DNA from 2 places in the Mesorhizobium sp. KR9-304 genome. Region 2 is predicted to be linked to the other one. Evidence: predicted binding sites of a transcription regulator. Region 2 holds the regulator's gene; the other holds the start of a gene.

Region 1 (7,790 bases), 300 kb from region 2:
CACTATCCGTCGAAGGAGGAGGTCTCGATCTACGACGCGGCCATGCTCTACAAGCAGGAGGGCGTGCCGCTGGTGATCTTCGCCGGCGTCGAATACGGCAACGGCTCGTCGCGCGACTGGGCCGCCAAAGGCACCAACCTGCTCGGCGTGCGCGCCGTAATCGCCCAGTCCTTCGAGCGCATCCACCGCTCCAACCTGGTCGGCATGGGCGTCATCCCCTTCGGCTTCGAGGAGGGGACCTCATGGGCCTCGCTGGGGCTCAAGGGCGACGAGACCGTCACCATAGACGGGCTGCAGCAGATCCGCCCGCGCCAGAAGATGACGGCCAGGATCACCTATGGCGACGGCACCGTGAAGAACGTGCCGATCCTCTGCCGCATCGACACGGTCGACGAGCTCGAATACTTCAAGAACGGCGGCATCCTGCAATACGTGCTGCGCGACCTGGCCGCCTGAACCGGCGATCGAACGACCCCCTCGGGCTGCGCCGGTTGAGGGGGTCGGCTGAGCTCGGCCATCCCGTTTCACCGCAACGTGACTTCCTCTTGTTGAGGCGGTCTGGCAAGCATTCCGGCGAACGATAAGAGCCGGTCCTGCCGGCGGAACCGGGATGCGCATGAACAGACGGCTCCTGTTGAGGATGGCGGCGGCGGCGGCGCTGATTTGCGCCGTGCCCTCCTTTGCCGGCGACATTCTGAAGCCCAGGGCCGTTGTCGAACTCTTCACCAGCCAGGGCTGCAATTCCTGTCCGCCCGCCGACGCGGTGCTGACCGAACTCGCCGAGAGAGGCGACGTGGTGGCGCTCGGCTACCATGTCGACTACTGGGACTATCTCGGCTGGAAGGACACTCTGGCGACGCCGGAAAACACCGAGCGCCAGCATCGGTACGGCAAGGCGTTCGGCAAGCGCACGGTCTACACGCCGCAGGCCGTCATCAACGGGCGCGCCCATGTCAACGGCGCCAAGGGCGACGCGGTCTCCTGGGCGATCACCGAGATGGAGAACAAGGGCGACGGGCTGTCGGTCGACATCGGCGTCACCCGCGCCGGCGAAAGCGTCGTGATCGATGCGGCGGCGGCGCCCGGAGAGAAGGGCGACGCCCACCTCGTGCTGGTGCATTTCGATCCGATGCGGCCCGTCGCCATCGAGCGCGGCGAGAACAAAGGCAAGACCATCACCTACGCCAATCCCGTCACCAGCGTGCAGACCGCCGGAATGTGGCACGGCAAGGCGGCGCGCTTCGAATTGCCGCGCAGCGAGGTCAACAAGAAGGGCGGCTGCGCCATCCTTCTCCAGTCCGTGACCAGGGACGGGCTGCCCGGGCCGATCCTCGGCGCAGCCATTGTTCCTCCGGAAGCCGAGACGCCTTAGGGCTTGGCCCGGGCCAGCCGGAACGAAGAAAAACCGGCGCCAGCTTGCTTCCGGCACCGGTGATTCAGAATTCAGGATTTTGGGATCGTCGCACTCGGCTTCCTTGGGAAGGCCGAGGTTGGTTCGATCCGACGCAGACCCGTGGGCGGGGGGCTTGGGGTTTACGAGCCGGTGCCGGACCGAACCGTCTCAGGCAACACGGGTAAATTCGTCGGACATTGGGGCGTCAGCGCGGATAAAAAAAGGCAGCAATGTGGCGCAGCATCACCAATCGATACAGAATGTTTCAGGCTGTTACCGATTTGTGATTAATGTTGGAACGCTGCCCGGATCGCGTTTCCGGGGCTTGCAATTGCAGCATGAAAACGTCACGCTTCGACCGTCATGAAACCGTGATGAAAGGTCACCGACGATGGATCGGGCCAGCGGGACGGAGGGTGGGGACGATTCCTCAATATTGATTCCGTTGCACGAGGTCCGGCGCGAGCGGCTAGCTCTGCCGGTGACCTTCCAGCGACGCGAACTCGACCAGATTCTCCGGCTCTACGGGCGCATGGTCGCCGCCAACGAATGGCGCGACTACGCCATCGACCATCTCTCCGACCGCGCCGTCTTCTCCGTCTTCCGCCGCACCAGCGAGACGCCGCTCTTCCGCATCACGAAGAATCCGTCGCTCGCCCGGCGGCAAGGCACGTGGTCGGTCACATCAGCGACGGGCCTGATCCTCAAGCGCGGCCACGAACTTGCCCGGGTGCTTTCGGTCTTCGACAACAAGCTGAGACTGGTCGACGCCTGAGAGATCGTTCCGCTGAGAGGCGCGGCAGAGGCACCCCGGCAGGTCGTGAAGCCCGCGCGCCCTTAGCCGGCTTTCACGCTGCCAGCCCTGAATTTCCGTTCCGGCAGCGAGTCGGGATCCGGCGCCGTCGACGCGCCGCCGTTCATCGACAGCTGCATGAAGGTGGTGTCCAGCCAGCGCCCGTGCTTGTAGCCCGAGCCTTCCAGCCGGCCGCTGTGACGGAAACCCATGCGTTCGTGCAGCTTCACCGAGGCGCTGCCGGGATGGCCGTCGCCGATGACGGCGATCATCTGCCGGAAGCCGAGCTTTGCGGCTTCCGCGATCAGCCTTTCGAGCAGCAGCCGTCCCAGGCCGCGGCCCTTGGCGTGCGGCGCGACGTAGACCGAGTTCTCGACGATGAAGCGGTAAGCCGGGCGGGGCCGGAACGGACCCGCATAGGCGTAGCCGAGCACGGTTCCCGATTCTTCGGCGACGACGTAGGGAAAACCGCCAACAACGAGCGTCTCGAAGCGCGCGCCCATCTCCGCCCTCGTCGGCGGCTCGAGCTCGTAGCTCGCCGTGCCGTTCCTCACCGCGTCCGCGTAGATTTCAGTGATCGCGTCGAGATCGGCGGCTGCCGCCGGCCTTATGATTGATTCGTTCACGATGCTCGCCCGGCGTCTTTGTCCGGACGCATAAAATCGAGGGCGCCGCCAAAAGAAAAGGGCGGCCGCTTGGGCCGCCCTTCGGTGTTTGATGGTCCAGCCTGCGCTTATTCGCGGTTGCCGAGGAACGAGAGCAGGAAGGTGAACAGGTTGATGAAGTCGAGATAGAGCGTCAGCGCGCCCATGATGGCCTTGCGGCCGGCGACCAGAACCTCGTCGCCCTCGTAATACATCTCCTTGATCTTCTGTGTGTCGTAGGCGGTGAGGCCGGCGAAGACCAGCACGCCGATCGCCGAGATGGCGAACTGCAGCGCCGGCGACGCCAGGAAGATGTTCACCACCATGGCGATGATCAGGCCGATCACGCCCATGAACAGGAACGTGCCCATGCCGGTCATGTCGCGCTTGGTCGTGTAGCCCCACAGCGACAGCGCCCCGAAGGAGGCCGCCGTTATGAAGAAGGTCTGCACGATGCTCTGCGCCGTATAAACCAGGAAGATCGACGACAGCGACAGGCCCATCAGGCCGGCGAAGACCCAGAACGCGGTCTGCGCGCCGGAGAGGCTCATCGACTGGATGCGGGCGCTCAGGAAGAAGACCATGCCGAGCGGCGCCAGCATGACGACCCACTTGAGGGGCGAGCCGTAGAGCGCGGCGCCGAGGCCGGTCAGCATCTTGCCGTTGCCGAGCGTGGCGACGGCGGCCGCCGGATCGTTGGTCGTGGCCAGCATCATGGTGGCGAGTGCGGCCACGCCGGTGATGGCAAGGCCCAGCGCCATCAAATTGTAGACCTTGATCATATAGGCGCGCAGGCCCTCGTCGATTGACGTATCAGCGCGGCTGCCGGCATTCGGCACGGCTCGCGTCTGATAATTGCGGAGTTCAGCCATTGGATTCCTCATTGCTTCTGCCCCGTCCGGTGTCAGGCGGCTTTTCAAGCGCCCAGGCGCCGCTGGCGGGGTCCCAGCATGCCTGCGGAGAATATGATGCTTGTTGACGTCAAGAACAAGACCCGTAACGGACTGCAACGCTGCGTGAGCGGATGAACTTTTCGTCATCACATGCGCGTTACTGCAGCTACTGCTGGGCTGAGCCTGCGTCCGGCCCTTTACAGGTTGCGCAGTACCGGTGCGGCCTTGTGGCCAAGCACCCGCCAGGTTCCGGCAAGACCGAAACCGACCGTCAGCACCAGCGCCGCAATGACGGTCGCCACGGCGACCTCGGGCAGGAAGACGGAGGGCAGCTGCATCACCTGCGAAACCACATACCAGGCCGCCACGCCTCCGGCGAGGAGCGCGAAGACCGCCGTCGCCAGCCCGATCAGCGCATATTCGAGCGAGAAGGCGGCGATCAGAGTCCTGCGCGTCGCGCCGAGCGTCTTCAGCACGACGGCGTCGTGGATGCGGGCGTGGTTTCCCGCCGCCAGCGCGCCGGACAGCACCAGCACGGAGGCGATCAGCGCCACGCTCGCCGCAGCGCGGATCGCCGTGCCGAGCTGGCCGACGATGCGGTTTACTACGTCGAGCGCATCCTTGACGCGCACCGTGGTGACGGCCGGAAAGCTCCGCGTCACGGCGTTGAGCAGCCGTGCCTCCTCGGCGGTCGTGGCGTCGGGCGTGGTCAGGGTCGCCAGCCAGCTGTGCGGCGCCCCCGCGAAGGTGTTGGGCGAGAACACCATGACGAAGTTGATGCCCATCGACTCCCACTCGACCTTGCGCAGGCTGGATATCCGGGCCGTGATGTCGCGCCCGAGGACATTGACCGTGATCGTGTCGCCGATCTTCAGCCCGATCTCACTGGCTTCGTCGGCCGAGAAGGAGACCAGCGGCTCGCCGGCATAGTTCTCCGGCCACCATTCGCCTTCGGCCAGCGTGGCGTTCTCCGGCAGCTTCGCGTCGTAGGTCACGCCACGGTCGCCGCGCAGCACCCAGGCGCCTTCCGGCGGCACGGTCACCTTCTGCACGTCGACACCGTTGAGCTCGACGATGCGACCCCTCAGCATCGGCACGCGCATCAGTTCGCCGGCCGGCGCCTCGCCCGCCACGAAGGCTGCGAAATCCTCGACCTCGGTGCTTTGTATGTCGACGAAGAAGAAGTTGGGCGCGCGTTCCGGCAGGCTGCCTGATATCTGCCGCCTGAGATTGCCGTCGATCAGCGCCAGCGTCACCAGCAGCGTCAGCCCGAGACCGAGCGACAGCACGACCGAGGGCGTCAGCGCGCCGGGACGGTGGATGTTGCCAATCGCAAGGCGCAACGCCACCCACCGCACGCGCGGGCTTTTCTTCGCCAGCCACTGCACGAACTGGCCGACGCTGCGCAGCACGATGAAGGAGAAGATCACCGCGCCGACGAAGATCATCGCAATGCGCCGGTCGCCGGAGAACCAGACGGCGGTGAGCGCCAGAAGCACGGCGATCCCGGCGGCGGCGTAGACATAGGGCTTGCGCGGCAGGGCACCGGCCTCGAAACCCATCTCGCGAAACAGCGCCGTTGCGGGCACGTCCCGCGCGCGGCCAAGCGGAAGCAGCGCGAACGCAAGCGTCACCAGCACGCCGAACAGCGCTGCCATGCCAAGCGCCGAGGGATAAATGCCGACCTCGGCGGGAACAGGGATGACCGAGGCAAGCGCTGCCTGCGCCGCGAAGGGCATGAGCGCACCCAGCACAAGCCCGATGGCGATGCCGATGCCGGCGATGATGAGCATCTGGATCAGGTAGACCGCAAAGACGAAGCCCCCTGACGCGCCGAGGCTCTTGAAGGTTGCGATGACGCCGCGTTTGGAATCGAGATAGGCACGCACCGCGTTGGCGACGCCGACCCCGCCGACCACGAGCGCGGTCAGCCCGACCAGCGTCAGGAACTGCGAGAAGCGCTCGATATTGGCCGACAGCGACGGCGCGGCGTTGAGCCGTGTGCGTATCGACCAGCCGGCTTCAGGGAACTCTCGCCCCGCTTGTTCCCGGATTTCGGTAAGCTCGGCCTCGCTCGTCCGGCTGTCGAGCCGCACCTTGTAGGCGTGTTCGACCAGGCTGCCCGGCTGCACCAGGCCGGACGCCGCCAGTCCGTCCAGCGACACCATCAGCCGCGGCGCGAAGCCGAAGCCGTCCGAGGCCGCGTCCGGCTCGGTGACGATCCTGGCGCGCAGTTCGAAGGTCGCGGTCCCGAGTTTTATCCGCGCGCCCGGCTGGATGCCGAGCCGCTCGAACAGCAGCTCCGGCGCCGCCGCGCCGAACACGCCGTTGCGCGCGCCGAACAGTTCCGCCTGCGTCATCGCAGGCTCGGTGGCGAGCTCGCCATAGAGCGGATAGGCGCCGTCGACCGCTTTCGCCTCGACCAGCGCCTGGTCGGACCCGTCCTCGAGCCGGGCCATCGACCGCATGTTGGCGCTCGTGGCCAGCGTGCCCAGCCCTTCCAGGAAGGTCCGCTCGGCGTCCGTCGCCTGGCGCTGGTTGAGCTCGAAGCGGATATCGCCGCCGAGCAGCGACTGACCCTCTTCGGCGACGCCCGCCGTGATCGAGCGCGCCACCGAATTGACGCCGCCGATCGCGGCCACGCCGAGCGCGATGCAGGTGAGGAAGATCAGGAAGCCGGACAGCCCGCCGCGCATCTCGCGCAGCGAGAAGCGAAGGGCAAGTTTCAATGTGCGGCGAGGGGAGGAAAAAATGGAGCGCTCGCCGCGCTCGCTCCGCGACCCGCTCGCTGAGCCTGCCGAAACGCTGGATGGGGAAGTCGTATCGCCTGCCGTCATGCTACGCCGACACCGCCGCCAGCTCCGGCCCGGCCTCGATCCGGCCCGAACGCATCGCCACCTGCCGCGCGCAGCGCGCCGCGAGCGACTGGTCGTGCGTCACCAGGACCAGGGTCATGCCGCGCTCCTTGGCCTTGGCGAACAGGAGATCGGCGATCTGCCGGCCGGTCGCCTGGTCGAGGTTGCCGGTCGGCTCGTCGGCGATCAGGATACTGGGCTCGGGCGCCAGCGCCCGGGCGATCGCAACGCGCTGCTGCTCGCCGCCGGAGAGTTCGCCCGGATAATGCGTGGTGCGCTCGGACAGGCCGACGGACGCCAGTTCCCGCGCCGCCGCGCCGAACGGGTCGGCGTGGCCGGCAAGCTCCAACGGCACGGCGACATTTTCGAGCGCCGTCATGTTGGGGATGAGGTGGAAGGACTGGAAGACGATGCCGACATTCCTGCCGCGGAAGGCCGCGATCTGATCCTCGCTCCTGCCGTTGAGGACCTCGCCGGCGATGCGCACCGTGCCGGAATCGACCCGCTCGAGCCCGGCGAGCACCATCAGCAGCGTCGATTTGCCCGAGCCCGACGGGCCGACGATGCCGGTCGCCTCGCCCTGGCCGACCTCGAGGCTGACGCTCTTCAGCACATGCACGGAGGATGCGCCGTGACCAAGCGTCAGCGACACGTCCTTCAACTGGATGACGGGTTCTGTCACGGAAAAACTGTCCTATATGGAGGGCAGGAGGCGGCGCGCGTCTTCGTCATATGGGTTGTGCGGCATGGCTTTCAAATTCCCCGTGCGTTTCGCCTTCGCGGCCGCCCTCGCCGTGTTGTCGATTTCCGCCGCCGCAAAAGCCGAGCCGTACAAAATCGTTGGCTTCGGTGACAGCCTGATGGCCGGTTACGGCCTCGATGCCGGCCAAAGCTTTCCGGAAAAGCTTGAAAAAGCGCTCCGGGAAAAGGGTCACGATGTCGTGATCGCCAAGGCGGGCGTGTCCGGCGACACGACGAGCGGCGGGCTCTCCAGGCTCGACTGGTCGGTGCCGGACGGCACGCAACTGGTCATCCTCGAACTCGGCGCCAACGACATGCTGCGCGCAATCGGCCCCGACATCACCGAAAAGAACCTCGACGCCATGCTGGCGCGGCTGGCCGAGCGCAACATTCCCGTGCTGCTCGCCGGCATGCGCGCCGCGCCCAATCTCGGCCCCGACTACCAGTCGGCCTTCGACGCGATCTATCCGC
Region 2 (7,790 bases):
TACCCAGATCAACAACAGGGCGGCCACCATGCCAAGCAGACGCTCGTCAATCTCCGTGGCGCGGAAAAACCGCTTTATCGCCCCTTCGCTTTCAAGGGCGGGTCCCTGATTGGTGTTTGGCAGGTTGGACACGTTGCCTCCCCATGTGGCCGCTGCGACTGACAACGTGCATTGGAAAACAGAAAGCAGTCAAGGAATGAACCATGGCCCCAAATCGTCACCTGGGCAAAGGCCAGACCTCGGTCGCGGAAAGACGAGTACGCCGTTGCCCATGCCCCTGGCCAAGCCTGCGTAACGGTCAAGTGGAGGCCGATGCCACTGCGTGAAACGACTGCGCCACCTTTTTTCAAGGTGGCGCAGCGTCGATCGTTAGATCGTCAAGCGATCAGCAACCCGGCACTGCACCGGCGGCCACGCCTGCACATGCCTGTTCCTTGGTGATGTGGCCAGCTTCGATGGCGACATTGATGTTGGCCTTCGTGATCGGCGTCGGATTGAGGAGAATGGAGTTCATCTCAACGCCGTTCTTGCCACCCGAGAACTTGGTGACACCGGCGATCTTTTCCATCGGCGTCCCATCGGCGAGAGCATTGGCAGCTTCGCCAGCAACTTTTCCGAGGTCCTTGGAGTTCTTCCAGACCGAAACGGTCTGCGTGCCCAGAGCCACGCGGTTGATGGCAGCCAAGTCACCATCCTGGCCACCAACCGGAATTCCGGCCATGCCCTGGGCGGTAAGGGCCGCGACGACGCCCGAAGCCATGCCATCGTTTTCAGAAAGCACTGCGTCAACCTTGTTGCCCGTCGAGGTCAGGCACTGTTCCATATTCTTCTGGGCATTGTCCGGGGCCCATTTGTCGGTGAATGTCTCGCACACATTCTTGATCTTGCCGGAGTCGAGGCCGTCCTTGAGCACTTCCATCATGCCCTGGAACAGGAAGGTGGCGTTCGGGTCGCCCTTGTCGCCCTTGATGAAGGCGTAGTTGCCTTCCGGCTTCACCTTCTGGATTTCCTCGGCGATGATACGGCCCACGCCGACGTTGTCGAAGGTGATGTAGAGCGCATTCGGGTCTTCGAACTGCACGTCATAGGCAATCGACTTGATCCCCGCATCGCTCAGCGCCTTGATCGACGGCAGGATGGCGTCGCTATCATACGCAACGACGAGAACCACGTCCGGCTTCTGGGCGATCAGGCCCTCGATGTCGGCGGCCTGCTTCTGGGCAGACGTCTGAGCATCCGTCGAGATGTAGGTGTTGCCGGCAGCCTCGACGGCTGCCTTGATGGCGGCTTCGTCGGTCTTCCAGCGCTCTTCCTGGAAGGTCTTCCAGGAGACGGCGATGGTCTTGTCCTTGGCCGAAGCAGCGCCGGCAAACGCCAGCGACATAGCTACACCAGCCGCAAAAGCGGCCGCAAATTTCATCATGACTTTCCTCCCATGCGCAGCTATGCGCGACAATTTTCGGCCTTCACGCCGAGCGAGACTTTTTTCGGGTCTCGAAAAAATACTGGCTGAACGCCTACTTTCTGTCAATATCGATTTCGGAGGTTCCGGTCCAGCGCTTGGTCCGGAAGAACTATGCTTGGCAAGCCGGCTGCAAGTCTGCTTTGTCGGGCGGGCCCCTGCCGCCGACGGCGGCGGGACTTGGAGGAGGCGTTTGAATATGTCGGCAGGGATGCGCCATGACGATCTGCGCCGTCGCAACCGCGCGATGGTAATCGCCGCGGTGCGCCGCGCCGGCCAACCGTCGCGCACTGAGATCGCGTCCGCCACCGGCCTCAGCCATTCCACCATATCCGCGATCTCGGCCGACCTGATATCAGAAGGCATCCTCGCCGAGACGAAAGGAAGCGAGCATGCGACCGCGCGGCGCGGACGGCCGCAGGTGGCGCTGTCGCTCAATCCCAAGGCCGGCGCCGTGATCGTCGCCGTTCTGTCGCTCAGCGATCTTTCGGCTGCGATCGTCGATTATTCCGGCGTGCCCGTCGTCGAGGAGAACCGGCGGTTGTCGACCGCGACGATATCGCGCGACGAACTCGTCGCGGAACTCGTCGCCATGCTGCGCCGGCTGACCACGGGACGCTCGACCGGCCCGTTGAAGCCGCTGCGCATCGTCCTAGCGATCCAGGGCATCAGCGACGCTGCCGCCCGCGTCATGCTCTGGTCGCCGATCACGCCGCACCGCGACATTCCGTTCGCCGACATGCTCGAGCGCGAGTTCGCCATACCGACGACGGTCGAGAATGACTGCAATATGATGGCGGTCGCCTTGCGCTGGCGCGATCCGGCCCGCTACCGCGACAATTTCATCGCCATCCTGCTTTCGCACGGCATAGGCATGGGACTGGTGCTGAAGGGGGAGCTGTTCACAGGCACGCGATCGTCAGGCGGTGAATTCGGTCACATGATCCACCAGCCAAGCGGCGCGCTCTGCCGCTGCGGCCGGCGCGGCTGCGTCGAGGCCTATGCGGGCGACTACGCCATCTGGCGCAACGCGCATCGTAAGAGCGAGTACTCCACGCCGGAGGACGGCATCGGCAATGCAGACATGGTGGCGCTTGCCGCCCGCGCCCGCTCGGGGGAAGGCGCGGAACGAGAGGCCTACCGCACGGCGGGCACCGCCATCGGCTACGGTCTCGGCAGCCTTTTTGCGCTGATCGACCCGGCGCCGGTCGCATTCGTCGGGGGTGGCGCCGCCGCATTCGACCTCCTGGAGCCGTACATCCGCACCGCCATCGCGCAGACTGCCGGTGGTCAGCACTCCGACGCCATATCGTTCGACACTGTGGCCGATGAGCTGCCGCTCATCCTGCAGGGCTGCGCGATGCGGGCGCTTGCCTTCGTCGACCAGGAGATTTTCGCCGTCGGCCTAGAGGCGCTCGACGCCGGCAAGGAGGTCGCCTGACCCGGCGCAAGCCGCGCGGCCGGCGAGCAAACCTACGCCGGATCGAACGCCCGGGGCGGCTCCCCGCGCTTCAATATGTAGAAGCGGCCGGCGTCGACAGGCTGCCAGTCTCCGCTGGTGCCGTCTGGCCAGATCACGCGCAGCTCGGCCGCCGAAACCTTGCCCAGCCCGAAATGCCGCCAGCCCAACTGACCGCCGGCATGTCCGCCGCCGACCGTCGCTTCGCGCCGCATGACAGGCATGCCCTCGCAGCGTATCTCGATCCATGCGCCGATGGCGTCGCGGTTCGGACCCGGCTGCTCGATCTTCACTTCGATCCAGTGTCCCACGTCCGTGCTGGCGTTGCGCCAAATCTGCGCGGGCGAATTGCGGTTGACCACCACTAGGTCGACCAGCCCGTCGAGATTGAAATCGGCGAGCGCCGCGCCCCTCGCCTGCTCCACGCTGGCGACGCCGGCCTTGTCGCCGGCCTCCATGAACTTGCCGTCACTCTGCTGCAGCAGCAGGTTGTTGGGATCCTTCATCGCGAAATCCGGCATATCCCAGACATTGCCCTTGGCGATGAACAGATCGACGAGGCCGTCATTGTTCACGTCCTCGAATTGCGTGTGCCAGGCCGTGCTGGGCTTCAGGTCTTCGCCCTTATAGGGCCGGTGCGCGGTGACGTTCCTGGGATAGGCGACGTCGGCGTATGACGGCTTTGGCGGGGCGCCGTCCGCCGGCGCCACCGCCAGCGTCTGCAGCTTGTTGTCGGCCATGCTGGTCAGGAAATATTCCGGATAGCCATCGAAATTCAGGTCGTAGCTGGCGATGCCCATGCCCCAGATGCGCAGGAACTTCCACCCTTCGGCAGCGCTATAGAGCGCCGGCTCAATGCCCGGTTCGATCTTCCACATCTGCTCCTGGCCGCCTTCGTAATATTCGCGGTCGTTGGAAACGCGCAGCGACGGCGTGCCGGACCGGTTCCAGTCGGTGAACAGCATCGACAGCGGGCAGAAGCTCGGCTTCAGCGCGACCGGCGCGCCGAACTTGCGCTCGCCGGCCGCAGGGCGCAGCAGAAAGTTGTCGGTGCACGATCCCCAGGGAGAAATCTCTTCGTGGCGGTCGATGTAGCTGCCGACCGCGATCGTCGGCCAGTCGGCGCCCTTTTCCCAGGTCGCCGCAAGCGAGGTCCACCATGAATCGCCACCGGTGAAGCCCCACTCCTCGTTGGCGCGCTCGAACCTGCAGCCGCCTAGGCCACGCATCACGACGTTCTCGCCGACACGCAGCAGCACAACATCCCTGACGCCATTACCGTCGACGTCGAGGGGATAGGCGCCGGTGACTTTGTCCAACTCAAGACCGCTCTGCTCGGCCGTGAACTTCAGCGCGCCGCCTTGGCTGCTTGCATTGCGATAGAACTTCGCGGGCTGCTCGCCGCCGGCCAGCAAAATCTCCGGATATCCGTCGTCGTTGCAGTCGAAGGACGCCGCGCCGCCGCCGACCATGTACTCCCACTCACCCTTATAGACGCTGTCGATTCCGGCGCTTGCGGTCTCCTCGACGAAGCTCGGGATATCAGGCGAATTCTCCACGGAAAACGCGGTGGTTACCCCGGCGCACCCCAGCGCTGCAGCGAGTCCAAAAGACGCGAGGCGCATGGTTATTTCCTCGTCTTGAGCGCGTTCGTGTATTCGCCGATGCACCGCCCCTGCGCGAGCCCATCGACTATGGCGGAGCGGAAATGGATGCCGCCATAAAGCCGGGAGATGCCGGCCTCTTCGGCGGCCTCATGGAAACTCTTGTAGTTGCGCGGTTTGCGTCCGTCGGGCGAGCCTGTCTTATCTTCGAAGGCATAGTCGTCACCAAAGAACCCCGTCAGTACTGCGTCCATGGCGCCGGACACCGTGCTGTGTCCGCTGGGGTACTCCGGGAAGGGCGGCGTATTCAGAATAGGCTCCCACTTGGGGTCGATGGCCTTCTTGATATAGGTGATAGGGCGAATGAGGTTGTAGGCGTATTTCTCGCGCCAGCAGCCGACAAAGGCATCCGACATGGCCACGCCCATGCGCGCGAGCAGGTCGACATTGTCTTCCAGCGACAGGTTGGCGCGTTCGGCGACCTGGAGGGCAATCGATACCCAGTGGCCCGGGGGCGTCATAGACAGCATCGGATCGTCGGACCAGAAGCGTGCGATGGTTGCCTGCTCGGGCGTCGCATTCTTGACGGTCTCATAGACCTCGTTGGCCTCCCTGTAGAATTGGGTGTCCGGTTCGAAACTGAAGGGCGGGTTGCCCGGTAGCTTGCAGGTAGCGCCAGAAGGCACGGCAAAAGTACGGTTATTTCCCCATTCGGGCAGCAGCGGCAGCTGCTGCTGGCGGATCGGGCTGGTCGGCACCCACTTGCCTTCCCCCTTGGGTAAATCCCAATCTTCAGGGAATCCCATATTGTCGATGACCGCGCCGCCATCGGTCAGCGACCATTCGTGGATACTGGAGGCCATGGCCTTGCCGAATGTCTCGCTGCGCACCACGACGTCCTCGGAGACGCCAGAAATGGCCCGTCCGCGCCATTTCGTCTGCGCGGCCTTGATAGCGCGCAGCCCCGTCGGACCGGTATTGCCAAAATAGTAGACGATCGCATCCGACATCGCGGCATTTATGACGATCGTCTCATCGTAGACGGCGGCGACATCGCGCGCCGGCACCGCATCCAGCCCAGGCAACTGGCCCGCCAGTGACACCAGTCTGTCCGAGCCTCCCACGGCTGCCTCGAACGCGGTAACACCCAGATAGCCGAATGAGCGACTTGCTACCGGTGGCGAATAAGTCGCCGTGTGCCGAACCAGTTCGTTCATCAGGTAATACCAGTCGCGCAGCATTTCCTGCGGCGTCGGGCGATCGGCCGCTTTGGCCGGCAGCGTCGCGCACCACGCCAGCGCAATGACAGCACACGCCGCAAGCACGCGGCCCAGTAAACGCATGACCCCTCCCAAAAGCGCTTTTTATTTTTTTCGGCGCCCGGAATAATATGCACCGGACACGTCGGCTCGGCAAGAGTCGCTTGCGGCGGTCAGATTTTCGGAAGTTCAGTCTTCGCGGATTGCGTAGCCGGCGCCGCGTATCGTGCGTATGACATCAGGCATGCGTCCATTGTTGACTGCCTTGCGCAGGCGGCCGACATGCACGTCGACGGTGCGCTCGTCGATATAGATCGTCTCGCCCCAGACATTGTCGAGCAACTGGCTGCGTGAGAAGACGCGGCCGGGGTGCCGCATCATGAACTCGAGCAGGCGGAATTCCGTCGGCCCGAGCTTGATCTCGTTCTTCTTGCGGTAGACCCGGTGCGCCTCGCGGTCGAGCATGATGTCGCCGACCTTGAGCACCGAGGACAGCACCTCGGGCCTGGCGCGCCTGAGCAACGCCCGCACCCGCGCCATGAATTCCGGCGTCGAGAATGGTTTTACGAGATAGTCGTCGGCGCCGGTGGAAAGCCCGCGCACGCGGTCGCTCTCCTCGCCACGCGCCGTCAACATGATGATGGGCAGGCGCTGCGTCTCGGGCCGCATCCTGAGCCGCCGGCAGAGCTCGATGCCCGAGATCGCCGGGATCATCCAGTCGAGCACAAGCAGGTCGGGCGCATGCTCCTGCAGCCGGATTTCCGCCTCGTCGCCGCGCGTCACGATCTCGACCTGGTAGCCCTCGGCCTCGAGATTGTAGCGCAGGAGCACGCCTAGCGGCTCCTCGTCTTCCACCACCATGATCTTCGGCGCGATCATCTTCGGGTGTCCCTTGGGTGTGTCCTGATCCTACTCGGCCAGAACCGCCAGCGCGGTCTCGTCGAGCTTGGGACGGTTCGCCGGCAGTTGCTCGCCGGTTACCACATAATAGGCGTTTTCCGCGATGTTGGTCACGTGATCGCCGATGCGCTCGAGATTCTTCGCGCAGAACAGCAGATGCGTGCAGGCCGTGATGTTGCGCGGATCTTCCATCATGTAGGTAAGAAGCTCGCGGAACACCGCCGTGTATTTGACGTCGATCTTCTCGTCGTCCATGCGCAGGGTGCGCAGCCCGTCGGCGTCGCGCGCAACGTAGAGGCCGACGACACCTTGCACCTGTCCGAGCACCAGCTCCGCCATGGCCTCGATGCCGTGCGAGAGGCCGCGTGGCGCAGCACCTTGCCCGACCGCGCCGGCGCGCTTGGCGATATTCTTCGCTAGATCGCCTATTCGCTCGAGATCGCCGGCCATGCGGATCGCACCGACCACCGCGCGCAGATCCTGTGCCATGGGCTGGCGCTTGGCGATCAGGGTGATCGCACGGTCGTCGATCTCGCGCTGCCGCGCGTCCATGATCACGTCGTCGGAAACGACCCGCTGCGCAAGCGCATTGTCGGATGCAAGCAGCGCACGGATCGAAGAGCCGACCATCGAGCCTGCGAGATCGCTCATGTCGCGGATGAGCCGCTGGATGTGGTCGAGGTCCTCGTCAAACGAGGTGACCGTATGTTCGCCCATGATCTAGGTCCTCGTGATCTGTCGCAACAGGAACAGTCAATCAGCCGAAGCGGCCGGTGATGTAGTCCTGGGTACGCTTGTCGTCGGGGTTGGTGAACATCTTGTCGGTAGCGCCCTCCTCGACGAGGTAGCCGAGATGGAACATCGCAGTGCGCTGCGAGACGCGTGCCGCCTGCTGCATCGAGTGGGTGACGATGACGATCGTGTAGTTTGAGCGCAGTTCGTCGATCAACTCCTCGACCTTGGCGGTGGCGATCGGATCGAGCGCCGAGCAGGGCTCGTCCATGAGGATCACCTCCGGGGAGACGGCGATGGCACGCGCGATGCAGAGGCGCTGCTGCTGACCGCCCGACAGGCCGGTGCCGGATTCCGTGAGACGGTCCTTGACC

The links. Region 2 encodes PhoB, which activates phosphate uptake and scavenging genes when phosphate is short. Its sites were predicted from a motif close to TGTCATNNANCTGTCAT; they were not measured.
Region 1: the regulator PhoB is predicted to act here: its motif matches at 1,753-1,769, upstream of ABLE71_RS08790 (DUF2794 domain-containing protein).

Annotation. Positions count from the first base shown of each region.
Region 1 covers NZ_JBDZDN010000001.1:1,827,923-1,835,712, reverse strand. The annotation lists gene acnA (aconitate hydratase AcnA) at 1-456, shown strand, start outside; gene ABLE71_RS08795 (thioredoxin family protein) at 641-1,372, shown strand; gene ABLE71_RS08790 (DUF2794 domain-containing protein) at 1,785-2,168, shown strand; gene ABLE71_RS08785 (N-acetyltransferase family protein) at 2,231-2,812, opposite strand; gene ABLE71_RS08780 (Bax inhibitor-1/YccA family protein) at 2,920-3,702, opposite strand; gene ABLE71_RS08775 (ABC transporter permease) at 3,921-6,419, opposite strand; gene ABLE71_RS08770 (ABC transporter ATP-binding protein) at 6,562-7,260, opposite strand; gene ABLE71_RS08765 (arylesterase) at 7,325-7,790, shown strand, end outside.
Region 2 covers NZ_JBDZDN010000001.1:2,123,681-2,131,470, reverse strand. The annotation lists gene ABLE71_RS10280 (sugar ABC transporter permease) at 1-132, opposite strand, end outside; gene ABLE71_RS10275 (substrate-binding domain-containing protein) at 386-1,420, opposite strand; gene ABLE71_RS10270 (ROK family transcriptional regulator) at 1,662-2,903, shown strand; gene ABLE71_RS10265 (CRTAC1 family protein) at 2,936-4,546, opposite strand; gene ABLE71_RS10260 (vanadium-dependent haloperoxidase) at 4,549-5,868, opposite strand; gene phoB (phosphate regulon transcriptional regulator PhoB) at 5,974-6,663, opposite strand; gene phoU (phosphate signaling complex protein PhoU) at 6,694-7,401, opposite strand; gene pstB (phosphate ABC transporter ATP-binding protein PstB) at 7,442-7,790, opposite strand, start outside.